Regions from separate parts of the Streptomyces sp. NPDC047869 genome, predicted to be linked through region 2. Evidence: riboswitches for the same ligand, from Rfam matches in the RefSeq annotation. Region 2 holds a riboswitch; each other region holds the start of a gene.
What was found. A riboswitch is a leader RNA that binds a small molecule or an ion and turns the genes downstream of it on or off. The one in region 2 is predicted to bind S-adenosylmethionine.
Positions count from the first base shown of each region.

Region 1: it holds a riboswitch for S-adenosylmethionine, as region 2 does, so the genes downstream of both, AB0924_RS23670 (hypothetical protein) here and AB0924_RS38155 (aminotransferase class V-fold PLP-dependent enzyme) in region 2, are expected to answer to the same signal.
Region 3: it holds a riboswitch for S-adenosylmethionine, as region 2 does, so the genes downstream of both, thrC (threonine synthase) here and AB0924_RS38155 (aminotransferase class V-fold PLP-dependent enzyme) in region 2, are expected to answer to the same signal.

Region 1 is NZ_JBEYRK010000019.1:2,119-11,502, reverse strand. It holds gene AB0924_RS23715 (sigma-70 family RNA polymerase sigma factor) at 1-266, opposite strand, end outside; gene AB0924_RS23710 (hypothetical protein) at 385-582, shown strand; gene AB0924_RS23705 (hypothetical protein) at 1,290-1,439, shown strand; gene AB0924_RS23700 (helix-turn-helix transcriptional regulator) at 1,436-1,759, shown strand; gene AB0924_RS23695 (hypothetical protein) at 1,756-2,961, shown strand; gene AB0924_RS23690 (methyltransferase domain-containing protein) at 3,081-3,908, shown strand; gene AB0924_RS23685 (helix-turn-helix domain-containing protein) at 4,073-4,399, opposite strand; gene AB0924_RS23680 (hypothetical protein) at 4,618-4,776, opposite strand; gene AB0924_RS23675 (DUF3293 domain-containing protein) at 4,877-5,389, opposite strand; SAM riboswitch class IV at 5,585-5,694, shown strand; gene AB0924_RS23670 (hypothetical protein) at 5,829-6,815, shown strand; gene AB0924_RS23665 (hypothetical protein) at 6,986-7,189, opposite strand; gene AB0924_RS23660 (ISAs1 family transposase) at 7,289-8,167, opposite strand; gene AB0924_RS23655 (hypothetical protein) at 8,588-9,280, shown strand.
Region 2 is NZ_JBEYRK010000057.1:477-9,860, forward strand. It holds gene AB0924_RS38135 (NYN domain-containing protein) at 1-1,296, opposite strand, end outside; gene AB0924_RS38140 (hypothetical protein) at 1,334-1,573, opposite strand; gene AB0924_RS38145 (rhomboid family intramembrane serine protease) at 1,726-2,469, shown strand; gene AB0924_RS38150 (Lrp/AsnC ligand binding domain-containing protein) at 2,466-2,747, shown strand; gene AB0924_RS38155 (aminotransferase class V-fold PLP-dependent enzyme) at 2,778-4,148, opposite strand; SAM riboswitch class IV at 4,332-4,448, opposite strand; gene trpD (anthranilate phosphoribosyltransferase) at 4,534-5,598, opposite strand; gene AB0924_RS38165 (cytochrome bc complex cytochrome b subunit) at 5,722-7,353, opposite strand; gene AB0924_RS38170 (Rieske 2Fe-2S domain-containing protein) at 7,350-8,408, opposite strand; gene AB0924_RS38175 (c-type cytochrome) at 8,405-9,217, opposite strand; gene AB0924_RS38180 (heme-copper oxidase subunit III) at 9,277-9,384, opposite strand, start outside.
Region 3 is NZ_JBEYRK010000031.1:37,693-47,076, reverse strand. It holds gene AB0924_RS30530 (trehalose-6-phosphate synthase) at 1-259, opposite strand, end outside; gene AB0924_RS30525 (glucosyl-3-phosphoglycerate synthase) at 367-1,338, opposite strand; SAM riboswitch class I at 1,500-1,642, shown strand; gene thrC (threonine synthase) at 1,660-2,943, shown strand; gene AB0924_RS30515 (MoaD/ThiS family protein) at 2,940-3,215, shown strand; gene AB0924_RS30510 (cold-shock protein) at 3,663-3,866, shown strand; gene groL (chaperonin GroEL) at 4,165-5,787, shown strand; gene AB0924_RS30500 (NADH:flavin oxidoreductase) at 5,991-7,115, shown strand; gene AB0924_RS30495 (hypothetical protein) at 7,133-7,708, opposite strand; gene AB0924_RS30490 (ATP-binding cassette domain-containing protein) at 7,903-8,634, opposite strand; gene AB0924_RS30485 (hypothetical protein) at 8,631-9,218, opposite strand; gene AB0924_RS30480 (hypothetical protein) at 9,215-9,384, opposite strand, start outside.

The sequences.
Region 1 (9,384 bases), on a different contig from region 2:
AGCACCCACGTCCGCAACGCGGAGCGCTCCTGGAACCCGTCCAGCCCCGCCAGCACGGCCAGCCACGTGTCCTGAACCACGTCCTCCGCCGACTGTGACGTCCTGACGTACACCCGCGCCAGCCTCAGCATCGCCGGGGACCACGAGGTCATGATCGACACGAACGCGACCTCGTCGCCTTCCCGGAGCCTGTGGACGGTGAGCGCATCGGCCCTGTCGGTAACCACAGCAGCTCGCCTCACACCAGTGGGGTCATCCAGCTCCATTTCGACGCTAAACCCCTCATTCCCGGCTGTCACATGGGTTCGCAGGGAGCGGCCACACCCAGCGTCGGCGCCCGGGCCTGCCGCCTACGGCGCGGCCCGGAACTTCTGTTTCCATCTCGTGCTGAGCCAGGAATCGCCTTTCGCACGCGGTTGGTACGCAGGATGTCCTAACATCTTCATCGCCGCCCACCACGCCCTCACCGAGGCCGACGGCTGGCTCCGCCCGGCAAGCCCGACCGGTGCGGTGCTGCGCACCCTGCAACTCGTCGGCCTCGACACCCTCATCGACTGCCACGAAACCCTCGACACGCACTGACCGGCTGACCTCGACAGCAGCGCGTACGGGGCGGGCTCCCGGACGCCCGGCCTGACGGACGCAAGGGAAAGTTCCACACCATCGGTAGGTGGTGGCTGGATCACCGCGGCCCAGACTGGGTTCCTGTCCCGCCACCGGGGGCACGGTGGGGTGGCCCGCCGGCGTCCAACGGGAACCCCTACGCCCCTCCCGCGTAGTCAGCAACTGATCTACGCGCCCTCTGGGCGGCACAGACTTGAAGTTCTGAAAACGCCCGCCTGCGATCTGCGGCTCCGTCCTTGGTCAACCATCTGACCAGCGACGGAGCCGTCGACGTTTGTCAGCGTTGGTTGTCGTTGCGCACCCCCGCACGGCCCACAGACGGCCCGAGCAGGCCCACCTGACCGACGGGGGGGGGTTGGGTCCCACCGGGCACAGAGTGAGAGCTGGCGCCCCGTCGCAGGCGACAACCTAGCCGCCGACCGGAACCTGCGGTGGTTCATCGAGGACGTGTGGGGCCACTTCGACGCCGACCACACCCGGCCGGGCGCCCCGCTGTTCCCCTCCGAGCGCAAGAACCAGGACGGTTCCTGCTCGCGGGCGACCGCCGACGTCTTCCGCCGGTCGCTGGCCGATGCCGCCGCCCAGCACCTGCCGACCTTGGGCCGGGAAGCTCACCCCGGCACGTGCTGCGGCACTTCTGCGCCTCTCAGCTCTATCTCGCCGGCATGGCCTTGTTCGCCATCCAGGAACTACTTGGACATGCCTGGACCGGTACCACGGCTCGGTATATCCACGTCCACGGCACCCATGTCGAAGAGGCCTGGGTCGCCGGACAGCAGCGCGCAACCGAGCCATGGAAGGGACTGGCCCAGTGAAGTGGAACCTTCGTCTGGCGGCCGCCAACCGCGGCATCTGGACTGCCAGCGAACTCCAGCGGATGCTCGCCGAGCGTGGCGTGGTGATCAGCGCGGGGAAGATGTCGGGGCTGTGGCCCGGTCAGCCGAACACCGTCAAGCTCGATGAGCTCGACGTCATCTGCGCGGTGCTCGGCTGCGGCGTCGAGGACCTGCTGCTGCCCGAGCCGGAGCGGGTGCCGAAGCCGACGTTGGCGACCGACTCGCAGGCCACTGCGGTGGGCCAGCCGCGCGCCGTCGCCCCACGTCCTCGCACAGGCAGGTCTCTGCCCCCTCGATGAACTGCGTGCACCGCGGCAAGCTGCTGCCCGAGGGCTCCCGGCGGGACCGGGCGTACTGCGACAACAAGTGCCGGGGCTTGGCCTCCTACTACCGGCGCAAGGCGGGAGTCCCACCCCCGCCACGCTGGCAGCACCCCGCCTTGACCTCGGACAACCTCGCGCTCCGGTCGGCCTCGGCCCACGCCGAACAACTCGGCGAGGCCAACGGATGGTCGCCGTCGCTCGTGCGGTGCGCGATGGACGGCCTGACGGCGGTGCTGGAGCACCGCCCGCCCGGCAAGCCCGTGAAGCTCACCGAAATCCGTACGCGAATGCCTCGACACGCTTCCAGTTTTCGGGTCGCCGAAGTCCTCGCCGACCTGGACCTTCTGGAAGATGACAGCGCCTCGTCGATCCGCTCCTGGATCGACGACCGCACCGGCGAACTGCCCGACGGATTCGCCGGTGCCGTCTACGCCTGGCTGCTGGTCCTCCTCGACGGTGACAGGCGCGCCAAACCCCGGTCACGTACCTGTCTCTACGTCTACTTCGGCTGTGTCCGGCCCCTGCTGGAGAACTGGGCGACGACTCGCTTCGCCAAGAAGCGCGGCCTGATCTTCGCCAACCCCACCACCCGGCTCAGGGCGGAGGACATCCCACGCAGCCTGCTGCCGATGACCGACGACGAAGTGCTTGCCGTCCAGCGGATCGCCGTCACCCCGGCTCAACGGCTGATCGTCGCCCTGGCCGCCGTCCACGCCGCCCGCGCTACGGCCATCCGACACCTCAGCCTGGACGACCTTGACCTGCCCAACCGCAGGATCACCATCGCCGGACATGGCCAACGGCTCGGCGAACTGCCCCACCAGACCCTGCTGGCCTGGCTCGACCAGCGCCGGGCCACCTGGCCAAAGACCCCCAACCGGCACGTCCTGATCAACGCGAAGACAGCCCTGGGTGCCGGGCCCGTGAGCCCCGAACACCTTAAACGGCACCTGCTGCACCAGGGCGTCTACCTCGAACGCGTCCGCGGCGACCGGGTACTGCACGAGGCACTGACCGCCGGCGCCGACCCACTGCATCTCGCCCTGGTCTTCAACCTGTCCCACAGCGCCGCGAGCCGCTACGCGGCCATCGCCCAAAACCTGCTCGATGACCAGATCGAGCAGACCGCCGAGGTGCGGCCGAAAGGCAGAGCGGGTGGTCTTGACAGCTGCCCGTGAAGTGATCCCCGGCCGAACGGTGCTGGCGGAACAGACAGAAGAGACCGGCACGGCTGCTGTCGAGGAGCTCCCGTTAAACCAGTGGTGTCCCGTGGACGAGCCTCATAGCTTGTGCGCTCGTGACTGATGATCCGCAGATGCGCCCGAATCGGCAGGACCTCGGCCGAGTGTTCAACGAAGTCCCCGAGCTCTACGACCGGGTCCGGCCGGGATACCCTGACGAGCTGTTCGCGGACCTTGTCACCGTCACCGGCATGGACGAAAGGTCGTCGGTGCTGGAGTTGGGCTGCGGTACCGGCCAGGCGACGCGCTCGCTGGCAGCGCTCGGGTGCTCAGTAACGGCCATCGAGCCGGGCGCGGACATGGCCGCACTCGCTCGCCAGCGGATCGCTACCTTCGGCAAAGTCGAAGTCGAGACGTCGATGTTTGAGGAGTGGGACGACCGCGGTCGACGCTTCGATGTCCTCGTGGCTGCGTCGTCGTGGCACTGGGTCGACCCCTCGATCGGCTGGCAGCGAGCGCACGACGTGCTCCATCCCGCAGGCTGGATGGCACTGCTCGGCAACGTCGTTGTCCGCCGACCGGGAGAGCCGGAGGTGTACGCCGAGACCGCCGATCTCCACGAGCGGTTCTGCCCTGGGAACCCCGGCTGGGGTCATCCTCCCCTGGAGGACGACGTGCGCACCACCGACGAGGGCTGGGGCCTGGTCGACGACCCCGGAGACTTGTTCGGCCCAACGATCGTGCGCTGGTATCCAACCGTTCAGTGGTTCAACGGGGACGGCTTTGCCGATCACCTTCGTTCGTTGTCGCTGTACCGGAGGCTCGACCGCGACGTCCGTGAGCCCCTGCTCGACGCAATCGCCGAGCACATCCGCGCGCGGATGGGTGACCGAGCATCACGCCGTTACCTGAGCGTCCTCCGCGTCGGACAGCGCGCCGAGTGAGCCCAGTGGTGAAGGACCTGCCGATTCAGCGGCAACGGACCCACCGCACTTCCATGCCTGCCTGCCAAAGACGCCGTGGGTTCCCAGTGAAAGCACCTCAGTCACGCTGAACCCACGGCCGTCGTGCCGGTAAGAACGCTGTCACCAGCCGCAAACGGCGGTGATCAGTCCTCGGACCGGGTGGGTTGGGGCAGCTCCGGCGTGCTCGTCGCCTCAGCCAGTGCGAGGCGACCGCCGTTCAGCTCTGGCACGTAGTTGTAGATCGTGTTCCTGGAGAGGCCGAGCAGCTTCGCGATCGAGGTAACGGTGTTCTCTGGGCGGGCGAGCAGGTCGCGGGCGTGACGTACCTGCTCCTCCGTCATCGCCGACGGGCGCCCGAGTCGGGCGCCGCGGGCACGAGCGGCGTCCAGGCCCTCGTTGGTGCCCTGCAGGCCGATCCGGGAGGGATCGCCGGAGCGCTGTGTCCCCCCTCCGAAGCCAGCAGTACTCACAGGTTGTCCGATCATTCGATGCGGCGGGCCTTCTCGTGTGTGACCGGACGCTATCCGCCCTGCAGGTTGCGCCAGCAGGGACGTTGAGACCCGCTATTCCATACGACAGACACCCGCCGGAACGCCGGGCCGAGGTTTGGTCCTGGCTGCGGGCGGCAGGGGCACGCTGGGCGACCGCGTCGACGTCGGTGCGGGCGTACGGCTCCAGCATCGTGACGTCAGCTTGTGCCGTCCACGTGGGGGCGGGCCAAGTGGCGCAGCAGGGAGGTCTTGTCCCACACATGCCAGCGCGCACCGCACACGGGGTCGGTTTCGTAGGTCACCTCCGCGGGGAAACCGTCGGCCTTGACCCGCTCGGCGGGCGGTCCGGAGAGCACCCTGGCGCATCGGGGGCAACGGTCTGGGGTGCGCATGGGGTACATGCCCATCGTTTTCCTGTTCCTGGTGCTGTTGTTTCGGCGTCCGGTCGCGGGTCCGTCAGGCGGTGGGCCAAGTGACGAAGCTCCGACCCCTGTTGGTGAACGCCCTCCATCCCTGGACGTCCGTCACGCCGCCGTCGCAGGACAGCAGATGCCAGGCACCGGGGGTCCAGGCGAAGACCGCGTCCTGGCGGAGGCACCGTCCCAGTTCACGTGCCGCCGAGTCGCTCAAGCCGGCGATGGCGACGCTCTGCTCGATGTGTGTGCCGTGCGCATCACCTCCCGCTGCGGGCCACCACGCGAGCCCTCGCCGGTCGAGCTCGTCGAGGAGCAGGGCCTGAGCGCGGGCGTTGTCCGCGGCGAGGGCGGGACGGCCGTGGGGGTCGCACGCCGTGACGACGTGGAGGGCGGCGGTTCCGGCAGGTCCGGAGAGGTCGGGGAAAGGGCCCTCGGCCGTGCCCCGCGGACGCGGTGCGACCCGTACCGTCCGGTCCGGGAATCGGATATCGACGACCGTCCGCCGGTAGAGATCCCAGTTCGGGGGTGTGGTCGCAGCGTCAGTGACCTGCATGAGGCCCTCCTGTGGACGAAGGACCCCCTTACCCACCAGCAGGGAGATCGGTGCTCGCTCCCACAAGGCCGTGGGAGCCGGTCCTCGGCGCGATCGGCGTCGTGACCGAGCGGAACGATGCCACACCACCGGTCAAGGGGTAAAGCGTTGTGGATCACATTGTGCAAGATCCGGACGGGTGTTACCTTCGCGCCCGGTCACGAGTTCCAGGGTCAAGCCCCGGCTTGCTGAACGACATCCCGCTCGCCGCGGATGCCCCGGGTGACGACCAGCCCAGCGCACGGTGCGTTGGGAAACCGCAGATCACCGGGGTGCGGACGGGCACTACCGGGGTCCATCGACTCCGGAAGGTTGACCGCCCGTGCCCGTTTCCGACGCGATCCCCGAATTGCCGACGGGGCGGCAGACCCAGAAGCCTGAGCCGGCACCCGAACCCGCCATGTCCGCAGTCGCAGAGCCGGACCGCGCGGGCCTGGTGACCATCGCCCTCGACACCGCCCGGGCACTGTTCTGCACGGCCGAGGTGAGCAGCTCCGGCCTGCCAGGAACTGACGAGATCTTCGGCCAGTGGCTCGACAGCGGATTCGACGTCGCCTTCTACCGCAGCGAGGACCGACCCCTTCAGGCACGTGCTGTCAGCCAGGGGGAGCATGTTCCCGGATCGCTGATCAGCAGCCGTATCGGAAAGGCCCGGTTGGAGTCGGTCTGCCTCAATCCTCACCGGCACGCACCCGTCGGGCCCCGGAACCCGGACCCGGTGTCTGCGGAAGGCGAGGAGGCCGACGGAACAGAGGCCCGGACGGGTGCCGGCATGCCCGGCATCCACCGGGGAGACGCGGACAAGCGGCGGTACGCGAAGGTGGAGTACCAGGAGGACACCGGCTGCGTTCTGACGGTCGTGGACGACTTCGCCGACGGCACGGGGAAGGAGTCGGCCTATCACCTGGGCGGCGACATCACCTCGGACACCGACGGAGACTGGTTCGAAACGCTCACCACCCTCACCGAACTCGCCCAGGCAAGGCTGGAAACGGAGGGGTGGGCCCCGAACGGTCCATGGCAGATCCAGTGGTGGTGCAGCTCGTGCGACGTCACGGACCCGCCGTACGAAACCCTTGAAGTGTTCGAAGAGTACGGCTTCGATCCGGACGAGATCACGCAGCACTATGTGTCCATCTACAGCCAGGGCAGCAACGGCTACTACACCGTCGAGTTCAGTGCCGAGCACCGGGGAGAGGACCACGTCATGTACCTCCAGCTGGAGCTGGACGCTGACCGCAAGGAGCTGGGCAGCGGCAGTCTCGAAGAACTGCGGAGCCACCTGGCACAGGCGACGGAACGAGTGCGAGAGGCCGGCTACACCCCGCTCGACAGCGACTGGAGCATCCACTGGACACACTGCCACGTGCCTCTGACCGAGCTGTGACCGACTGAAAGGCCCCAAGCTGCTGTGCCCTGTGCCCTGTTGTCGTGGGCAACAGCAACCGCGTCGCCGGGCCGGGCGCACACCACATCGAAGACGAAGAGTAGGGCAAGTGAACGACAGACCTACCTCCGGACCGCCAACACCGCCTCCTTACCCGTACCAGGGCTCGATCAAGTTCTGCAGACGTCGCGGTTGTTGGTGATGCCCAGGAGTGGGAGTGCTCGTTCGGGTTGGTCGCGGATTGCGCGGGTGGTCTTGGCGATGTTGTCGGCTCCGAGGAGCTTGGGCAGGCCGATGGCGAGGTTGCGGAGGGTCGCCATGGCGCGGGGTGCGGTCCCGGTATGGACGGTGGAGGCGTCCTCCGCGAAGGTCACGTCTCTCACATGGTGCAGGGCCTCTATCGTCCAGTGGCCGCGGATCGCGGTGGCCAGGTCGGCGGGGGTGGTCTGGTGAGCGTCGAGGCTGGTGACGGCCTAGACGGTCTCGCGACTCTCGCGTCGGACGCTCTGCCTGCGGCGACGGTGGACACGGATGGCCAGGCAGGCGTAGGGGAAGGCGATCCCGCCGAGCTCGTCCGCGGTGCCGCAGGTCTTGATCGAGCGGGACTCGCGGCGGTCGTGGCCGGTGGAGGCCGTGGTGTGCTGGACGGCGATGTCCCGCCACGGCAGGGCGGCGAGCTGGCGGTGTGCGGTCGGCTGATTAGCCTTGATCACCGAGATGTAGTGGGCCTTCTTGGTCTCGACCAGCCAGGCGACGTTCGCCTGGACCGAGTGCAGTGCGTCGAAGGTGACGAGGGCTCCGTCCAGGTCCAGTGGCTCCAACAGGGGCTGGAAGTGCGCGGTCTCGTTCGTCTTCGCGCCGACCTCCGCCTGGGCGAGGGTCACGGCCCGGTGATGGGTGACCGCGCAGAGGTGCCGGCGGGCGGCGGTGAGACGGGCGGAGCCCCTGAGGGCCTTGCCGTCGACGGCGATCACGCGCCGCTGTCCGGACACGGCTCGCGCGGAGGCGTCATGAAGGTCGGCGAGGTAAGCGCCCACCTCCCGGTCCAGGGCGTCACCGTCAACGGCCCCCAGGACCCGCCCGATCGTGGTCCGCGAGGGAGCACGCCGCCAGCGAAGTGGGTGACGGCGGACGCCGACAGCCGTCAGGAGTGTGTCCGGGGCACGTTCCGCCCATTCGGCGAGCTCGTCGAGGCTCCTGGCTCCCCAAACGGCCGCGCAGGCGCAGATGAGCAGGACGGCGGTCAGCGAGTACCAGCGGCCCCGCCGCGCGCGCGGATCAGGCACCAGATCCAGGTAAGGACGCAGGTCGGCGACCCGGCCGGCATCGAGCGGCCCCAGCTTCACCAGCACCGCAGGGAAGATACAACGGCAGGCACGGGCCATCTCATGATCGTTGAGCTTCGACACCCCAATGATCACGAAACCCGTGCTCTCCTGTGCACCCCAACCGGTCACATCCCGGACCAGCCACACGACTCCGGAACTTGATCAAGCCCTGGTCTGCTACGGGGACAGCGTCACAACAAGGGCGTGGTCGGGGCGAGGTCAGGAGGGATCATCTCGGAGATGATTCCGTCAGCAGACCAAGCTGTTTTGCACGTGGTCCTCGGGGAGTCAGCCGGGCGGCAGCACGACCGCACCCGGGCCACCCGGTACGACTGCCGCCCACACCCGCCGTCGGCCCCGCATCCGCCACCGACTCCGTGCCTGGGAACCATGCATTCGGGCACGAGACTGTCCGCGCGTCGTCACCGGCGGCGCCACGCACTGTTGAAGGACCCGTTCAACGAGGCGGTCGCCGCGTTCTACGTCCAGGCCTCCGGCGGGCTCGGTGACCTGTACGCGCCGGTGCCCTCCCTGACGGCCGGCGACACCGAACGGCCCGGCCTGCTCGGCTACATCAAAGGCCTGCGGTTCATCCGGATCGAGGCCTTCGACACCGACGCCGCGGTCACCGCCACCGAACTCCTGCGGTTCGGACACTCCTGGGCCGCCGTCCACGCCATCCACGCCGCCCGCCCCTCCCCCGCCCACCCCACCGGCCGGTACCTGCTTACCCTGACGCCCAAGGCGTACGCGGGTTGTGGACGCCGTCGGCTCCCGCCTTCGCCGCGCGGGGCTGGGATGCGCGCAGGTTGGGCCAGTAGCGGCCGTGTGCGAACCCGAGGCTGCGCGCCAGGCGGCGCATACCTTCACCGCGGTCAGGCCCGCGGCCGGTGCGGCCGTGAGCAGGATCTGGTGGGTCCTGGGTGCGGTCAGCGGGGCGAGGCAGAGCTGGTCGGGGATGGCGCGGATCTCGGCTCGGCGCTGAGCGCCGGTCATGCCGCCGCTGGAGGGGAGGTGTCCGGTGTCCGTCTCGTACTGCTGGCGGTTGCGCATGTCCTCGTCCCACCGCGACAGGGCGCGGCGTCGGCGCTCGCTGCGTCCGGCGCCGTCGAGGAGCCACAGGCATTCTCCGGGTGACCTCCACGAGCGGATGCGGTCCGGCCCACGACGCCGGACCGCTCCGCTTTTCGGAGATCCGCTTCCCGGTTACCGAAGCCCCGCTCAGTTACCTCAGGTAACTC
Region 2 (9,384 bases):
GGCGCGGGCGACCCCGTCGGCCACCTCACGGTCGGTCGAGGCGACGATGACCGGACGGCCCGGCGGCTCGGCCCGCACGAGCTGACGGATCAGCTCGTCCGCCGTGACGCCCGGCTTGGAGAACAGCACCCGCACCCCGCGCGGCGGCGCGAGCAGCACCGGCGCGGCCAGCTCGGCGCCGTCGAAGACACAGGTCACCTCGGCGCCGGTCTGCGCGGCGAGCGCCGAGAGCTGGCCCAGCAGGCGCAGCCGCTGCTTCTCCAGCGGCATCTGCGGATAGCCGGTCTTGGTGACGTTGTAGCCGTCGACCACCAGATGCGCCTGCGGCAGCGCGAGCAACTGGTCGAGGATCGCCGGGTCGTTCTCCGACAGCGCGCGGGCCGCGATGTCCTTCGGGGTCATCCGTCCGGGCTCGACCGCGTCCACGGTCTCGGCCGGGCGCACGGAGACCGGCGGCAGGGCGAGTTCGCGCCGGAGCCCCTGGGCGGCGTCCAGCATGGTGTCCAGCAGCAGCCGCACCCGCATGTCCTCCACGCTGCGGCCCTCACGGGCCGCCCGGCGAGTGGCCTCCAGCGCCGCCTCGGCCTCGCCCAGGCGCGCCTTGAGCCGCCGGGACTCGCTGTCCGCGGCGGAGAGCTGCGCGTGCCCCTCGGCGCGCACGGCGTCGATCTCGCCGCGGACCTTGCGCAGCGCGGCCTCGCCGCGCTTGACGTCGCTGAGCGCGGCACGCAGCTTGCGGTGCAGCGACTCCGCCTCCCGCTTCGCCGACTCCACCTCGGCGCGCAGCCGTTCGGTCTCGGCGCGGGTCTGCTCGCGGGCCTGGTCCAGCTCCGCCCGCAGCCGCTCGAGTTCGGCGCGGCTCTCCTCGTCGGCCCGCTCGGCGTCGGCGCGCTGCGCCTCCTCGCCGGCCGCGGTCACCAGCTTCACCCAGCCCGCGGGCCGCAGTACGTAGGCCGCGGCCGCCACATCGAGCGGGTCCGCGGCCGGGGGCGGCGAGCCGGAGTCGAGGGCGCCGGAGAGTTCCGGCTGCGCCTCTCTGAACTTCTCCCCGATCCGCTGCCGGAACAGCGCGTCGGTCTCCAGCGCCGCCGCCATCGCGTTACCGGCGAACTTGGCCCGGCGATTGGGGGCGAACCGGGCGTACTGCCGCAACTGGGCGGGCAGTTCCGTCACGGTCAGCAGCCCGAAGGCGTCCGAGACGATCTGCACGACCCGCCGGCGCACGCCGTCGGGCAGCGGACGGTCAAGCACCTCGGCGGTGCCGTCGCCCGGCCCCCCGCCTGCGGTCTCCACCATCCGTCACACCCCAATACCTCTACGGGGCCCGCTCCGCTCAGGAGCCGGCGCCCGGCCTGTCCACGAGTTCCACCTGGTCCACCGCGTTGCACCAGCGGCAGCGGACCGACTCGATGGTCTCACTGACCACCTCGCGCTCCTCGACCGTCGGCTCGCCCGCGAGGTCGAGGTGAACGTACTCGACGACCTTCGACGAGCGGGTCACGTCGAAGCGGGTGAGGTTGCCGCAGAGGGCGCAGCGCCATCGTGTCGTGGCGGTCGGCAGGGGAACCGTCATCGTGACTGTTCGCTTCCTTCTCGGGTCGTCCGCGCCGCTCCTCGGCGCGTGTGGCTCGTAACCCTACGGCCTGCCGGTCGATCGCCGCCCGCCCGTCCACGGCGGCGGGGCGATGTATCAGCTTACGTCCTGTTACGTCATGCTCTGTAGTCATGATCCGCACCTGGGGCACGGCGGCCCGCGGAGCGTTCCGGGCGGTCCGGGGCGCCTCCGCGCCGATGACATACGTCCTGCTCTTGCTGTGCACCCTGATCTTCGTGCTCGGCCCGGCCTCCGGACTCACCCCGGCGTACGGCTCGGGCGGAGCGCTGTTCGCGGCACAGCGGGCGTACTTCCGCCACTGGGGCGTGGTCCCGGCCGAGCTGTTCGACCCGTCCGTCCGGGCGGCCCTGACCCCGGCCACCGCCCTGTTCGTGCACGGCAGCTGGGTGCATCTGCTCGGCAACATGCTCTTCCTCTTCGTCTTCGGGCTGATGACCGAGGAACGGATGGGCCGGGTGGAGTTCACCCTCTTCTACGTCGGCTGCGGTTACCTGGCCCTGCTGGGCTACGCGGCCGCCAACGCCGCCTCCGGACAGTCGCTGGTGGGCGCCTCGGGGGCGATCTCGGCGGTCCTCGGAGCGTTCCTTTACCTGTTCCCCCGTGCCCGTGTGACCAGTCTCCTCCCCTTCCTGTTCTTCCTGCCCCTGCGCTTCCCGGCCTGGGTGGTGCTGCCCTTCTGGGCCGCCCTGCAGTGGCTCGCGGCGGGCCGCTCGGGCCAGGGCCCCGGGGTCGCCTACCTCGCCCACCTGATCGGCTTCGGCCTCGGCTTCGGCTACGCGTGGGTGCGCTACGGGGTGACTACTAGAGTGAAGTCCGCACCGGCCCCGGCACCCCAGGGAGAGAACCAGCCGTGATCACCGCGATTGTCCTGATCAAGACCAGCGTGGACCGGATCCCCGAGATCGCGGAGCAGATCGCTTCGCTGGATTCGGTGAGCGAGGTTTTCTCCGTCACCGGCACCTACGACCTGATCGCCATGGTGCGAGTGCGGCAGCACGAGGACCTGGCCGACGTCATCCCGGGGCGGATCAGCAAGATCCCCGGCGTGGAGGGCACCGACACGCACGTCGCGTTCCGCACGTACTCCCAGCACGACCTGGAGGCGGCGTTCGCGATCGGTCTCGACTCGTGAACGCCGCCTCCTAGCGGTCCGCGCCCCGGCTCAGGCCTGGTCGCGCACCGGCACGCAGCGGCCGTCCTCGGTGCGGTAGCGCCACCGCGCGCCGTCGCGGACCAGTTCCCGCACCGCGTCGACGAAGCGCTCGACGTGCTCGTCGGGCGTGCCCGCCCCGAAGCTGACCCGGACGGCGTTCAGGGACTTCTCTCCGGGCGCGGCCTCGGGTGCCCCGCACTCGCCCTGGGTCCTCGGGTCGCCGTCCAGCAGGGTGCGGACCAGCGGGTGGGCGCAGAACAGGCCGTCGCGGACGCCGATGCCGTACTCGGCGGAGAGCGCGGCGGCGAAGTGGGAGCTGTTCCAGCCCTCGACGACGAAGGAGAGCACGCCGACCCGCGGGGCGTCGTCGCCGAACAGGGAGAGCACCCTGACCTCCGGCACCTCGGCGAGACCCGCCCGGACCCGGGCGATCAGCCGCTGCTCGCGGGCCACGAGGGCGTCCCAGCCGGCCTCGGTGAGGGCCTTGCAGGCGGAGGCGATGGAGTAGGCGCCGATGACGTTCGGGGAGCCGGCCTCGTGGCGCGCGGCGCTCTCGTGCCACTCCACGTCCACTCCTCCGTCGGTGCGCCGGGTGACCCTGCGGCTGGCGCCGCCGCCCGCGAGGTACGGCTCGGCCGCGGCCAGCCAGTCGGCGCGGCCGGCCAGCACACCGGAGCCGAAGGGCGCGTACAGCTTGTGACCGGAGAAGGCCACCCAGTCGACGTCCAGGTCCCGGACCGACACCGGGTGGTGCGGGGCGAGCTGGGCGGCGTCCAGGACGATCCGGGCCCCGTGCGCGTGGGCCGCGGCGGCCAGCTCGCGCACCGGCCACAGCTCCCCGGTGACGTTGGAGGCGCCGGTGACGCATACCAGGGCCGGGCCGTACGGGTCGCGGTCGGCGAGGGCCCGCTCCAGGGTCTCCACGGCCTGTCGCGGGGTGCGCGGCGCGTCGAGGACGGTCACCTTCGCGCCCTGCCACGGCAGCAGCGCGGCGTGGTGCTCCGTCTCGAAGACGAAGACCTCGCAGCCGGCCGGGAGCGCCCGGGCGAGGAGGTTCAGGGAGTCGGTGGTCGACCGGGTGAAGACCACCTGGTCGCTGTCGCGGCAGTCGAGGAACCGGGCGACCGTCCGGCGGGCGTTCTCGAACAGGTCGGTGGAGAGCTGGGAGAGGTAGCCGGCGCCGCGGTGGACGCTGCCGTAGTACGGCGCGTAGGCGGCGACGTCGTCCCAGACGCGCTGCAGAGCGGGGGCGCTGGCGGCGTAGTCCAGCGCGGCGTAGGTGACCTCGCCGCCCGTCACGAGCGGGACGGTGACGTCACGGCCCAGAACGGGCAGCTGGTCACAAATGGTCTGGGTGGCGGCAGCGGTGGAGACGGACATGGGTGAACTCCCGTGAGGCAGGCCGGTGTCACCGTGCGAGCGGTACGGCTCGGAGCACGGCGGAAGGGGAAAAGGGGTACGCGGAGGCGGGGCTCTACGCCCTATCGCATTCGCTTGCTCACAGAAGGCTCCCTCGACGACCAGGACCCCTGGTCCCGCGCTCCCTGCAGGAGCCGCGCGAGGGGTCCGCGCTTGCCGTGGACCTCGCTGCCCACGACCTGGTCCTCACCCGGGGCACCCCGCCACGGACGGAGGGTTGCCGGACAGCCGGCCGGGGCCGAATGGCTGTCACTCATGACCTGGTTCAGTATCCTGCCACACGATCTTCGGTGCGCAAGGCGCGGTCCGCCATCCGGACCGCGCCCCGCGTCGCACCCGGCGGGTGTCAGGCGTTGCTGGCCGCCACCCACCGCTCCAGCGTCCGCTTCGCCGCCCCGCTGTCGATCGACTCCGCCGCCCGCGCCATGCCCGCGCGCAGCTGCTCGGTGAGCGGCTCGTCGGCCGGCCGCAGGGCCACCAGCGCCGCCGCCGAGTTCAGCAGCACCGCGTCCCGGACGGGCCCGTGCTCGCCGTCCAGCACGCGCCGGGCCACCTCCGCGTTGTACGAGGCGTCGGCGCCGCGCAGGGCCTCCACGGGGACCAGCTCGATGCCGGCGTCCCGGGGGTCGAAGCGCTCCTCGGCGACCTTGCCGTCGCGGACCACCCACACCCGGGACGTCGAGGTGGTGGTCAGCTCGTCCAGGCCGTCGTCGCCCCGGAAGACCAGGGCGGAGTTCCCGCGCTCGGCGAGGACCCCGGCCACGATCGGCGCCATGCGCGGGTCGGCCACCCCGACCGCCTGGGCGCGCACCTTGGCCGGGTTGGTCAGCGGGCCGAGCACGTTGAAGGTGGTCCGGATGCCCAACTGGCCGCGGGCGGCCGCGACATGGCGCAGCGAGGGGTGGAACTTCACCGCGAAGCAGATGGTGATGCCGGCCTCTTCGGCGACCTCGGCGACCCGCCGCGGGGTCAGGTGGAGATTGATGCCGAGCTTCTCCAGGACGTCGGAGGAGCCGGAGGCGGAGGACGCGGCACGGTTGCCGTGCTTGACGACCTTCGTGCCGGTGCCGGCGACGACGATCGACGACATGGTGGAGATGTTCACCGTCTTCGCGCCGTCGCCGCCGGTGCCGACGATGTCGACGGCCGGCCCGGGCACCTCGATCACATTGGCGTGCTCGTACATGGTCCGCACGAGTCCGGTGATCTCCTGCACCGTCTCGCCCTTGGCGCGCAGCGCCACCATGAACCCGGCGATCTGGGCGTCGGTCGCCTCGCCGCGCATGATGAGGTCCATCGCCCAGGCGGTCTCGTCGGCGGACAGGTCACGGCCGTCCAGCAGGCCGTTCAGCAGGGCGGGCCAGGAACGGCCCGCCGCGGTGTCGCCTCCAGCGGGGGTCACAGCGCTCATGGCCGCTCCTGGGTGTCTTCGAAGAACAGTGTGCTCCCACCCTATCCAGCCCCGGGCACCGCGAAGGGCCCCGTCCGTAAGCCGGACGGGGCCCTTCGACTGTGGCGTGGCGACGCTCGGGGATCAGTGGTGGCCGTGGCCGCTGGTGATCTCCTGGTATTCCTCGACGGTGGCCTTCGGGATCTGGTTGTCCTCGCCGTAGTAGGCGCTGCTGAGCTTGGCGCGCAGCTTCTCGGACCCCTTCACCTTGCGCTCGACACCGTTCTCGTCCACCGTCGGGCCGATCTCGGTCGGCTCGTACTGGTGGTGGGCGGTCAGGGTGTGGAGCTGCTCCTGGCTGAGCGGCTCGTGGATCTCGATGAACTCACCGTGCGGCAGGCGCTTGATGATGCCCGTCTCGCGGCCGTGCAGCACCTTCTCGCGGTCCCGGCGCTGGAGGCCGAGGCAGATCCGCTTGGTGACGATGAAGGCGATGACCGGTCCGGCGAAGAAGGAGATCCGGACGAACCACGTGACCGCGTTGAGCGACAGCTGGAAGTGGGTGGCGAAGAGGTCGTTGCCACCGCCGACCAGGCCGACCATGTACACCGTGATCCAGGCGACACCGAACGCGGTGCGCGTCGGGGCGTTGCGCGGGCGGTCCAGGATGTGGTGCTCGCTCTTGTCCCCGGTGACCCAGGACTCGATGAACGGGTACAGCGCGATCGCCGCGAGCACCAGGCCGAAGAGGACCAGCGGGATGAACACGCCCAGGACGAGCGTGTGACCCCAGAAGTTGATCTCCCAGCCCGGCATGTAGCGGACCAGACCCTCGGCGAAGCCCATGTACCAGTCGGGCTGGGCGCCCGTGGACACCTGGTCCGGACGGTACGGGCCCATGGCCCAGATCGGGTTGATCTGGGTGACCGCGGCGATGGCCGCGATCACGCCGAAGACCAGGAAGAAGAAGCCTCCGGCCTTGGCCATGTACACCGGCAGCAGCGGCATGCCGACGACGTTCTTCTCGGTCTTTCCGGGACCCGCGAACTGCGTGTGCTTGTGGTAGAAGACCAGGATCAGGTGGCCCACCACCAGGCCGAGCATGATGCCCGGCAGCAGCAGGATGTGGATCGAGTAGAACCGGGCCACGAAGTCGTGGCCGGGGAACTCGCCGCCGAAGAGGAAGTACGAGATGTACGTGCCGACGATCGGCATGGACAGGATCGCGCCCTCGGTGAAGCGCACACCGGTGCCGGAGAGCAGGTCGTCCGGGAGCGAGTAACCGGTGAAGCCGGTGAACATGCCCAGGACGAACAGCAGGAAGCCGAACAGCCAGTTGATCTCACGCGGCTTGCGGAACGCGCCGGTGAAGAACACGCGCATCATGTGCACGAACATGCCGGCGAGGAAGATCAGCGCGGCCCAGTGGTGGATCTGCCGGATGAGCAGACCACCGCGCACGTCGAAGGAGATGTGCAGGGTCGAGTTGAACGCCTCGGACATCAGCTGTCCCTGGAGCGGGACGTAAGAGCCGTGGTACTCCACCTCGTTCATCGACGGGTGGAAGAACAGCGTCAGGTAGACACCGGTCAGGATGATGATGAGGAAGCTGTACAGGCAGACTTCGCCCAGCATGAACGACCAGTGGTCGGGAAAGATCTTGCGCATGTTGGCCTTGGCCAGGGAGTAGATCCCCAGCCGGCCGTCCGCCCAGTCCGCTACCCGCTCGCCGGCCGGCGCCTTGCCGCGCCGCTCGTTGTTCTCGTTGGTGCTCATCCGCGCTCCCAGAATGCAGGACCGACGGGCTCCTCGAAGTCGCCGAGCGCCTGGAGGTAACCCTCGTCGTTCACGCCGATGCGGAGCTGCGGCAGGGCGTGACCAGCGGGGCCGAAGATCACTCGGGCACCGTCGGAGAGGTCGAAGGTGGACTGGTGGCACGGGCACAGGACGTGGTGCGTCTGCTGCTCGTACAGGGAGATCGGGCAACCGACGTGGGTGCAGATCTTCGAGAAGGCGACGATGCCCTCGTGCGACCAGTCGAGCTCGCGCTTGTCCTTGATGTTGCCCGGCTGCAGCCGGATGATCATCACGGCGGCCTTGGCGATCTCGTTCTGGAAGTCCTCGTCGGTCTCCTCCAGGCCCTCGGGCTTGACGAAGGTGAGCGAACCGACGGCGACGTCCTCGGGACGCAGCGGCTGGTTCGTGTTCGTGTTGACGAGGAGCTTGCCCTTGGCCCACAGGGTGTGCCGGAGCGAGGTGCCGGGCAGCGGGCCGAGGTCACGCAGCAGCACGACGCCGGAGAGCGGCACCAGGGTGAGCGCGCCGAGCATCGTGTTGCGGATCAGCTTGCGGCGGCCGAGCGCCGACTCCTTGGCACCCTGCTTGAAGTCCGCGTGGACCTGCGCGCGGACCTCCGGTGGGGCCGAGATCGGGTGACGCTCGGCGGCGACCTCCACGTCGGACATCAGGGTGCGGGCCCAGTGGACCGCGCCTGCGCCGATGCAGAACAGCGCCGTACCCAGGGTCAGGCCGAGCGCGAAGTTCAGCGCGCTGATGTGCCCGATCGGGAAGACGAAGACCGAGGTGTCGGGCGAGATCGTCACGTACGAGGCGATGAAGCCGACGGTGGCCAGCATCGAGACCGTGAACAGCAGGGCGACGACGCGCTCGGACCGCTTGGCGGCCCGCTCGTCGATGTCCTGGATCCGGTGCTCGTGGGGCGGCAGCCCCGGGTCCGCGAACGGGTTCGCCTCGTCCGCGACGCTCACGGCGCCGTGTGCGTGGTCCTGCGCTGCGGGCAGGTTCTCTTCTGGAATGTCTTGGCTACTCATGACTTCTTGGCCTTTGCGGTCCGGGCGGCGACCCACACGGCAACCGCGATCAGTGCGCCGAGGCCGAAGATCCAGGCGAACAGACCCTCGGTGACCGGCCCGAGGCCGCCCAGCTCGAGGCCACCCGGGTTGACCGTCTCGTCACCGTTGACCGCGTTCAGGTACGCGATGATGTCCTTCTTGTTCTTCTCCGACATCGTGGTGTCGGGGAAGGACGGCATGTTCTGCGGGCCGGTCTGCATGGCCTCGTAGATGTGCTTGGGGGACACGCCCTCGAGGTTCGGCGCGTACTTGCCCTTGGTGAGGGCACCACCCTTGCCGGTGAAGTTGTGGCACTGCGCGCAGTTGGTGCGGAACAGCTCGCCGCCCTTGGCGATGTCCGCGCCCTCCGGGCTGTACTGCTGCTTCGTCGGCACGTTCGGGCCGGCGCCCAGCGACGCGACGTACGCGGCGAGCTGGTCGATCTGGGCCTGCGTGTAGACGACCTTCTTGCGCGGGATCTGCGCCATCTGCGAGGACGAGGCGGGCATACGGCCCGTGCCGACCTGGAAGTCGACGGCCGCGGCGCCCACGCCGACCAGACTCGGCCCGTCGGAGGAGCCCTTGCCACCGGTGCCGTGGCAGCTGGCGCAGCCGACCTCGTAGAGCTTCTTGCCCTCCTTGATGGTCAGGGACTGGGAGGTTTCATCGGCCTGTGCCTTGCTCGCGGGCGCGAACGCGGCGTACAGCCCCCCAGTGGCCGCCAGCGCGAGGAGTAGGACGACGACCGCCGCCAGCGGATGGCGTCGTCGTGCGGAGAGCTTTTTCACGGATTACCCCGGTGTCAGGATCTTCTGCGTCGATGCTGGATGTGCGGGAACGGTCCCGGCTACTTGATCAGGTAGATCGTGGCGAAGAGGCCGATCCAGACGACATCGACGAAGTGCCAGTAGTAGGACACGACGATGGCGGCGGTCGCCTGCTCATGCGTGAACCT
Region 3 (9,384 bases), on a different contig from region 2:
CGAGCATCCGCACCCGCTGCTCGCCGGTGTCCTCGGCCGGCAGCAGACCTCCGCCCGCCCGCCGTACCGCCTCCCGGTCGCCGTCGCCGAGCGCGGCGCAGACCCACACCGCGTTGTGGTCCGGCCCGATGGCCGACAGCCCCGAGACCAGCCCGCCCCCGCCCCGTCTGGCGCTCAGCGAGCCGTCCTCGAGCACCTCGTACGAAACCGGGCCGCGGTTGGACGCGACCAGCACCTCAGCACCCTGCGTGGAAGCCATGATTCTCAACCTAGCCCGGCCCGGAAACGCTCAAACGTACGCTCCGCCCCGGAAGGGGACTGTATACGGCCGTTCTTCCGCGTCCACCGCACCGCGCGCCGGGCCGCTCAGGCCACCTTGCGGTGCGCGTACTCCGCGATCTGCACCATCGGCGGCCGCTCCTCGGTGTCCACCGAGTAGGTGCGCGGCTCGAACCCGTCCTCGCCCCGTTCGAACTGGGTGAGCGACGGCCGTACGAGGTGGCCGCGGGCCAACCGGAGCTGGGCGGTGCGGTAGATCGCCGCGGCCATCCGGCCGAGTGCCTGCCCGTCCTGGTGCCGGTGCCTGCGCACCCCCACGTCCACCTGGGCCAGCGCGTCCAGGCCCACCAGGTGCAGCGCGTCCACCAGCATGCCCAGCTCCACGCCGTAGCCCACCGGGAACGGGAGCTGCTCCAGCAGCGAGCGGCGGGCCGCGTACTCCCCGCCCAGCGGCTGCACGAAGCCGGCGAGCTGCGGCCAGTGCATGTTCAGCAGCGGGCGGGCCATCAGCTCGGTGACCCGGCCGCCCTGTCCGGCGGCGGCCGTGCCGGAGGCGCGCCCGTCGGGCACGGTGAGCGGGCGGTCGTACATCGCCTTGACCAGGTCGACGTCCGGCTCGGTGAGCAGCGGGCCGACGATGCCGAGGACGAAGTCGGAGGAGAACTCCCTCAGGTCGGCGTCGATGAAGCAGACGATGTCCCCGCTCGTCGCCAGCAGCGAGCGCCACAGCACCTCGCCCTTGCCGGGGACGGCCGGTATGCGCGGCAGGACGCTGTCGCGGTGCACCACCCGGGCGCCGGCCGCGGCGGCGACCTCCGAGGTGCGGTCGGTGGAGCCGGAGTCGACGACGACGATCTCGTCGACCAGCGGAGCCTGCCGCATGAGGTCGTGACGGATGACGGCGACGATGTTGCCGACCGTCTCCTCCTCGTTGAGCGCGGGCAGGACGACGGAGACGGACTGCCCGGTGCGCTGCTTGGCGGCCAGGACTCCGTGCAGCGGGCGGTCGGCCACGGACCAGGAGCGGGTGGCCAGCCAGCGCTCGACTTCTTCCAGCACGGTCTGCGGCTCCTCACTGTCGTGATCACACCTGTTGGGGGAGGGTGATGCATCTCGCGGTTCGGACGACTATCTCAACTGTCCCGGCCGTCGGTTACAGTCTTGAACAACGCCGATGACCATCGCATGTCGGGGGTCGCCCGGCGTTCACAACCGAATACCGCTCATCCAGAGGGGCAGAGGGACACGGCCCGATGAAGCCCCGGCAACCCCCCTGAGCCGCACTCGTTTTCGCGCGAGGCTCCCGGCCAGGGAAGGTGCCAAATCCGTCTCACGGCGAGATGCGTCGTGAGGAAGATGAGGAGAAAGGGCCTCGCCTCCATGGCTGTGCAGACAGTTGCAAGCACCAGCAATCCCGCCGTCGATCTCGGCCCCGCCGCTGCCCTGAGCTGTCGCGAATGCGGACACCGGGTACCCCTCGGACCGGTCTTCGCGTGCGAGGAGTGTTTCGGCCCGCTGGAGATCGCCTACGACTTCTCCGCCTACGACACCGAAGAGCTGCGCCGGCGCATCGAGGCGGGTCCCGCGAACATCTGGCGCTACGCGCCCCTGCTGCCCGTCCCCGCCGACGTGGCCCGGAAGCCGAACCTCAACCCCGGCTGGACCAAGCTCGTCAAGGCCGACAACCTGGCCCACGAGCTGGGCGTCACCGGCGGGCTGTACGTGAAGGACGACTCCGGCAACCCGACGCACTCCTTCAAGGACCGCGTCGTCGCCCAGGCCCTGGAGGCCGCGCGCGCCTTCGGCTTCACCACCCTGTCCTGCTCCTCCACCGGCAACCTCGCCGGTGCCGTCGGCGCCGCCGCCGCCCGGGCCGGCCTGCGCTCCTGCGTGTTCATCCCGCACGACCTGGAGCAGGGCAAGGTCGTCATGGCCGCGATCTACGGTGGCGAACTCGTCGGCATCGAGGGCAACTACGACGACGTGAACCGTTTCTGCTCCGAGCTGATCGGCGACCCGGCCGGCGAGGGCTGGGGCTTCGTCAACGTCAACCTGCGCCCGTACTACGCCGAGGGCTCCAAGACGCTGGCGTACGAGATCTGCGAGCAGCTCGGCTGGCGGCTGCCCGACCAGATCGTGGTCCCGATCGCCTCCGGCTCCCAGCTCACGAAGATCGACAAGGGTCTGCGGGAGCTGATCGAACTCGGCCTGGTCGAGGACCGGCCGTACAAGATCTTCGGTGCCCAGGCCGAGGGCTGCTCGCCGGTGTCGACCGCGTACAAGGCGGGCCACGACGTCGTACGGCCGCAGAAGCCGAACACCATCGCCAAGTCCCTCGCCATCGGCAACCCGGCCGACGGGCCGTACGTCCTGGACATCGCGCGCCGCACCGGCGGAGCGGTGGAGGACGTGACGGACGAGGAGGTCGTGGACGCGATCAAGCTGCTGGCCCGGACCGAGGGCATCTTCGCGGAGACGGCGGGCGGAGTGACCGTCGGCGTCACCCGCAAGCTGCTCAAGGCGGGCGTGCTGGACCCGGCGAAGACCACGGTCGTCCTCAACACCGGCGACGGCCTCAAGACCCTCGACGCGGTGGCCGGCACCGGCCTCACCGCCACCATCCGCCCGAACCTGGACTCCTTCCGAGAGGCTGGCCTCGCATGAGCGTGACCGTTCGCATCCCCACCATCCTGCGCACCTACACCGGCGGGAAGGCCGAGGTCGCCGCCGACGGCGCGAACCTCGCCGAGGTCATCGAGAACCTGGAGAAGAACCACACCGGGATCGCCGCGCGGGTGCTGGACGACCAGGGCAAGCTGCGCCGCTTCGTCAACGTGTACGTCAACGACGACGATGTCCGATTCGAGCAGGGTCTGCAGACCGCGACCCCGGACGGCGCCGGTGTCTCCATCATTCCGGCGGTCGCCGGCGGCTGACTGACAGAATGACCGATCATTACCTTCGGTAACGCCGGTTACCGATTGTTCGTTGAATGGCCTCCCCCGCGCGAGAAACGGAGGGGGCCATTCTGTGTGATTGAGCGCGGTAGAGTTGGGGAACCCGCTCCCGGACCATGGGTCAGGGGCCCTGGATTCACCGCGATGCACCCGACAAGAAGTAGCCAAACTGTGGGTGCTTTCTGCGGCTTTTGTGTATTTTATGGAGCCCGACTTGCCCTGAATTCGGGCGAATTCACGCTACATTCCGGACCGTTCGCGTCCATATTTCTCGTCCGATTGACCTGTTGCAGACGGCAGTTGGGCAGATACATTCAGCGGCGGTCGACGCGTTCCGGCGCACGCCCCCGGCCAATGGGGGGTGAGGTCTGACCCGGGTCCGCGAAGTGTGGATCTGTGCAAGGGCCAGTAATAGGGGAGTTAGGCATGGCTCAGGGCACCGTCAAGTGGTTCAACGCGGAGAAGGGGTACGGCTTCATCGCGGTCGACGGTGGTGCGGACGTATTCGTCCACTACAGCGCCATTCAGATGGACGGCTACCGCACCCTGGAAGAGGGCCAGCGGGTGGAGTTCGAGATCTCGCAGGGCCAGAAGGGCCCGCAGGCCGACATGGTTCGCCTCAGCGCCTGAACGTTTCTTGCACGAAGGGCCCGCACCTCGCACAGGGTGCGGGCCCTTCGCCGTGCCCGGGCCCCTGTGTTCGCGGGCGGCTGACGGGGCCGCCCGTACCCCGGGAGGCGCTTGCACTCGGGCATGCCGAGTGCTAATCATTGCGTTAGCACTCTGAAGGTGAGAGTGACAACGAGGACCGGGTCGGTGAGGCCCGCAGGCCAAGTGGGGGAAGGAACCACGCGGCCGGCGAGCCGTCCGTCGCGGGCGCGGGCGCGGTCCGAAGGAATCACCCCCAGTCCTGGAGGGACCACTTCACATGGCCAAGATCATCGCGTTCGACGAGGAGGCGCGGCGCGGCCTCGAGCGCGGCATGAACCAGCTCGCGGACGCCGTCAAGGTGACGCTCGGCCCCAAGGGCCGCAACGTCGTCCTCGAGAAGAAGTGGGGCGCCCCCACGATCACCAACGATGGTGTCTCCATCGCCAAGGAGATCGAGCTCGAGGACCCGTACGAGAAGATCGGCGCCGAGCTGGTCAAGGAAGTCGCCAAGAAGACGGACGACGTCGCCGGTGACGGTACGACCACCGCGACCGTGCTCGCCCAGGCCCTGGTCAAGGAAGGCCTGCGCAACGTCGCCGCCGGTGCCAACCCGATGGCCCTGAAGCGCGGTATCGAGAAGGCCGTCGAGGCCGTCTCCGCCGCCCTGCTGGAGCAGGCGAAGGACGTCGAGACCAAGGAGCAGATCGCCTCCACCGCGTCCATCTCCGCCGCCGACACCCAGATCGGCGAGCTGATCGCCGAGGCCATGGACAAGGTCGGCAAGGAAGGCGTCATCACCGTCGAGGAGAGCAACACCTTCGGCCTCGAGCTCGAGCTCACCGAGGGCATGCGCTTCGACAAGGGCTACATCTCCGCCTACTTCGCGACCGACATGGAGCGCATGGAGGCGACGCTCGAGGACCCGTACATCCTCATCGCCAACTCCAAGATCAGCTCCGTCAAGGACCTGCTCCCGCTGCTGGAGAAGGTCATGCAGTCGGGCAAGCCGCTGCTGATCATCGCCGAGGACGTCGAGGGCGAGGCCCTGTCGACCCTGGTGGTCAACAAGATCCGCGGCACCTTCAAGTCCGTCGCCGTCAAGGCCCCGGGCTTCGGCGACCGCCGCAAGGCCATGCTCGGCGACATCGCCATCCTCACGGGCGGCGAGGTCATCTCCGAGGAGGTCGGCCTCAAGCTGGAGAACGCGACCCTGGACCTCCTGGGCCGCGCCCGCAAGGTCGTCGTCACCAAGGACGAGACCACCATCGTGGACGGTGCCGGCTCCTCGGAGCAGGTGCAGGGCCGCGTGAACCAGATCCGCGCCGAGATCGAGAACAGCGACTCGGACTACGACCGCGAGAAGCTGCAGGAGCGCCTGGCGAAGCTCGCCGGCGGTGTCGCGGTCATCAAGGCCGGTGCCGCCACCGAGGTGGAGCTCAAGGAGCGCAAGCACCGCATCGAGGACGCCGTCCGCAACGCGAAGGCCGCCGTCGAGGAGGGCATCGTCGCCGGTGGTGGCGTGGCCCTGCTGCAGGCCTCCCAGGTCTTCGAGAAGCTGGAGCTCGAGGGTGACGAGGCGACCGGCGCCCAGGCCGTGAAGCTCGCGCTCGAGGCCCCGCTGAAGCAGATCGCCGTCAACGCCGGCCTCGAGGGCGGTGTCGTGGTGGAGAAGGTGCGCAACCTGACCCCGGGCCACGGCCTGAACGCCGCGACCGGCGAGTACGTCGACCTGGTCGCCGAGGGCATCATCGACCCGGCGAAGGTGACCCGTTCCGCGCTGCAGAACGCCGCCTCCATCGCCGCGCTGTTCCTCACCACCGAGGCCGTCATCGCCGACAAGCCGGAGAAGGCCGCCGCGGCCGCTCCGGGCGGCATGCCGGGCGGTGACATGGACTTCTGATCCCGCGCGGATCGGCCTGTCCTTTCCGAGGGCGGCATCCCCTGCCATGGCAGGGGATGCCGCCCTCGGGCGTGTCCGGGATCACAGTGGCACCCGGCCGTGTGTGGAATGCGCGACAGCCTCTGGGAGGTTCCTTAAGGAGCTGCAACAATGCGTGCGCACATACCAATCGGTCTACCGAGTCGTCCCCGAGGAGCCCACACGTGACCGTCACGCCGCCCCCCGCCTCCCGCGCGGCCCAGATCCTCTCCCGCCCGATCACCCTGGGCGGCCTCACCGTCCCCAACCGCATCGTGATGGCGCCGATGACCCGGATGTTCTCCCCGGGCGGCATCCCCGGCGACGACGTGGTGTCCTACTACGCCCGGCGCGCCGCCGCCGGTGTCGGCCTGATCGTCACCGAGGGCACCTACGTCGGCCACGAGTCGGCCGGCGGCAGCAGCCGTGTGCCCCGGTTCCACGGCGAGGAGCAGCTGGCCGGCTGGGCGAAGGTCGTCGAGGCGGTGCACCAGGCGGGCGGCACCATCGTGCCCCAGCTCTGGCACATCGGCACGGTCCGCAAGCAGGGCCAGAACCCCCACCCGGACGCCCCCTCCCACGGCCCCTCCGGGCTGCGCGTGGACGGCACCGAGGACGCCACCCCGATGACCCAGGACGACATCGACGCCGTCATCGCCGCCTTCGCCCAGGCCGCGGCCGACGCCGAGCGCATCGGCTTCGACGGTGTGGAGATCCACGGCGCCCACGGCTACCTGCTCGACCAGTTCCTGTGGGAGGGCACCAACCGCCGCACCGACGCCTACGGCGGCGACCCGGTCGCCCGCACCACCTTCGCCGCGCAGATCGTGGCCGCCGTCCGCGCCGCGGTGTCCCCGGACTTCCCGGTCATCTTCCGCTTCTCGCAGTGGAAGCAGGAGGCCTACGACGCCCGTCTCGCCGAGACCCCCGAGGAGCTGGAGGCGATCCTCGCCCCGCTGGCCGCCGCCGGTGTCGACGTCTTCCACGCCTCCACCCGCCGCTACTGGCTCCCCGAGTTCGAGGGCTCCGACCTGAACCTCGCCGGCTGGACGAAGAAGCTCACCGGCAAGCCCGTCATCAGCGTCGGCTCGGTCGGCCTCGACGGCGACTTCATCAACGCGTTCCAGGGCGAGGGCTCCCCGGTCAAGAGCATCGACAACCTGCTGGACCGCCTGGAGGCCGAGGAGTTCGACATGGTCGCCGTCGGCCGCGCCCTGCTCCAGGACCCCGAGTGGGCGGCCAAGGTGCTCGGCGACCGCTTCGACGAGCTGAAGCCGTACGACGCGGCGGCGCTGCAGACCCTCAGCTGAGGTGTGCCGGGGGGCGCCTAGAGGTTGCCCATCGGCTCGATGTCGACCTGGACGGGCGTCCCCCACACCCGCAGCACCTCGTAGTCGGTGAACTCGTGCACCAGCCGGTACGCCATCGCCGGCCGGGACCCGCGCCGCTGGGCGGCGAGATACGCCTCGGCCTCCCGCCGGTCCCGCCGGGGCGTCCCGCACAGCTGCCACTCCCGCCCGTTCCACGCCTCCGGCAGCCACCGCTGCTGGGGCTGGGGACGGTCGGCGCGGACGCCGTAGCGCGAGGGCGCGCCGGCGGGCGCCTCCCCGGCCTGGGCCCGGCCCCCGCTCTGGTACTCCGAGCGCCGGGCGGCCCTTCTGCGGGTCTCGCAGAGCAGACACAGATCGGGCGCGCTCTTGTCGACGGGCCCGTGCGGATGCTCGGGACACCGGGTGCTGGGCGCCCCCGCTCCCACGGTCTCGTCCAGCAGGTCGAGGGCGCGCCGCAGATCGGCCTTGACCTCGTGCAGCCGGGCGTCCGGGGTGTCGGCGGAGAGGGCGTCCCCGTGCTCCCCGAGCACCCTGAGGGCACGCCCGAGGGCGGTGAGCTGGGCGTGGTTCATATCGGTCCGCGCAGTCCTTCGGCTTCTCCGGGGCCAGGGTCGATGCCGGCCGGGCCGGCAGTTCGACGGTAGCGCGCCACGGGTGGCGGCGGGACCGCGAAGAGGTCCCGGAGCCCCGGAGTCCGGGTCGCGAGGCCGGGCTCCGGGAGGTGGTGCGGTGCGCGGTCCGCCCGGGCCGGCCTCGCGGGCGTTCGTCAGTGCGACTGGAGCAGCGCCGTGTAGGCACCTTCCGCGCTTCTGCCCTCGGCCGTTCCCGCGGGGGTGTGGGCCAGGAACTCGGCGGTCGTGCCGCTGAGCACCAGCCTCCCGGACGCCAGGATCGACACGTGGTCCGCCTCCTCGGCGAGATCGGCCACGTCGTGGGTGGACATCAGAACCCTGACGTCCTGCTTCAGGCTCGCCAGCAGGTCCCGGAAGACGCGGCGCTGGCGCGGGTCCATGCCGGCCGTCGGCTCGTCCAGGAGCAGTACGCGCGCCTCGTGCACGAGGGCGCAGGCCACGCCGACCCGGCGCAGCTGCCCTCCGGAGAGCCGGTCCGTCCTCTCCCTCGCCTTCCTGCCCATCTCGACGCGGGCCAGTGCCCGGGGCGCCTCGTCCCAGGCGGCGCGCCGGTTCATTCCCTTCAGCCACCCCGCATAGGCGACGTACTCCCGCACGGTGAGGGAGGGCAGCGGGGTGATGGTCTGCGGCATCCAGGCCACCGCGCGGCGGTACTCCTTGGACCGCGCGGAGACGCCGTCGAGCGTCACCGTCCCCTTCCGGGGGGAGGTGACCCCGGCGGCGAGCTTCAGCAGGGTCGACTTTCCGGCGCCGTTGGGCCCGAGCAGGATCGTCAGTCCGTCCGGCAGCCGGTAGCCGAAGTCCGAGAGCACGGGACGCCGGCGGCGCCCGTAGCCGTAGCTGCAGGATTCCATTACGACGGTCATGCGGACCTCCGAGCGAAGAAGAGATGGGCGCCGATGCCGGTGGCGAGCATCAGCGCGGCGCCGGTGGTGGCGTACCAGGTGTGGGCCGGTTCGAGCAGCACGGTCCACGGGTACGGATCGTTCGGGCGGCGCAGACCGAACATGACCACCACCAGGGGCCACACCGCCGGCATGAGCACCGCGGAGCTGCCGAACAGGGCGCCGCACAGCAGGGTGAGTCCCACCAGGAAAGCGGTGTTGCGGCCCAGTGACTCGGCGGCGCGGGAACCGGTCGCGGCCGCCACGGCGGAGCCCAGCGGGGAGGTGAGCGCGACGACCGCGAGCGCGAGCAGCGCGTCGTACTGCCGTACCCGCCGGATCCCCGACTCCTCCGCCGAGCCGAACCGTGATCCCAGGCAGTTGAACAGGACCGCCGCCGGTACGAGCGGTACGAAGACCATGGCCTGCACCCCTTCCGAGGTGCCCAGTGAGATCGACGGCAGGTGGACCGGGCCGTCCTGGACGACGGCGGCCAGCAGGACGAACAGCAGGAGTCCGGCCGGCAGATGGGTGTGCGCCCGCCGTGCCTTGAACCACCAGGTCATGACGCCTTCCCGCACGCGGACGCGACGGTGCGCCGGAACCAGTCCGCCTGGTCCGCGGCGTCCATGCCGAGAACCTTGCCCACCCGGGCCCGCAGCAGCTCCCGCTTGCCCGCGGTGAAGTCGGGCTCGGTGGACAGACGCCGCAGGTAGACGTCGCCCTGGCCGA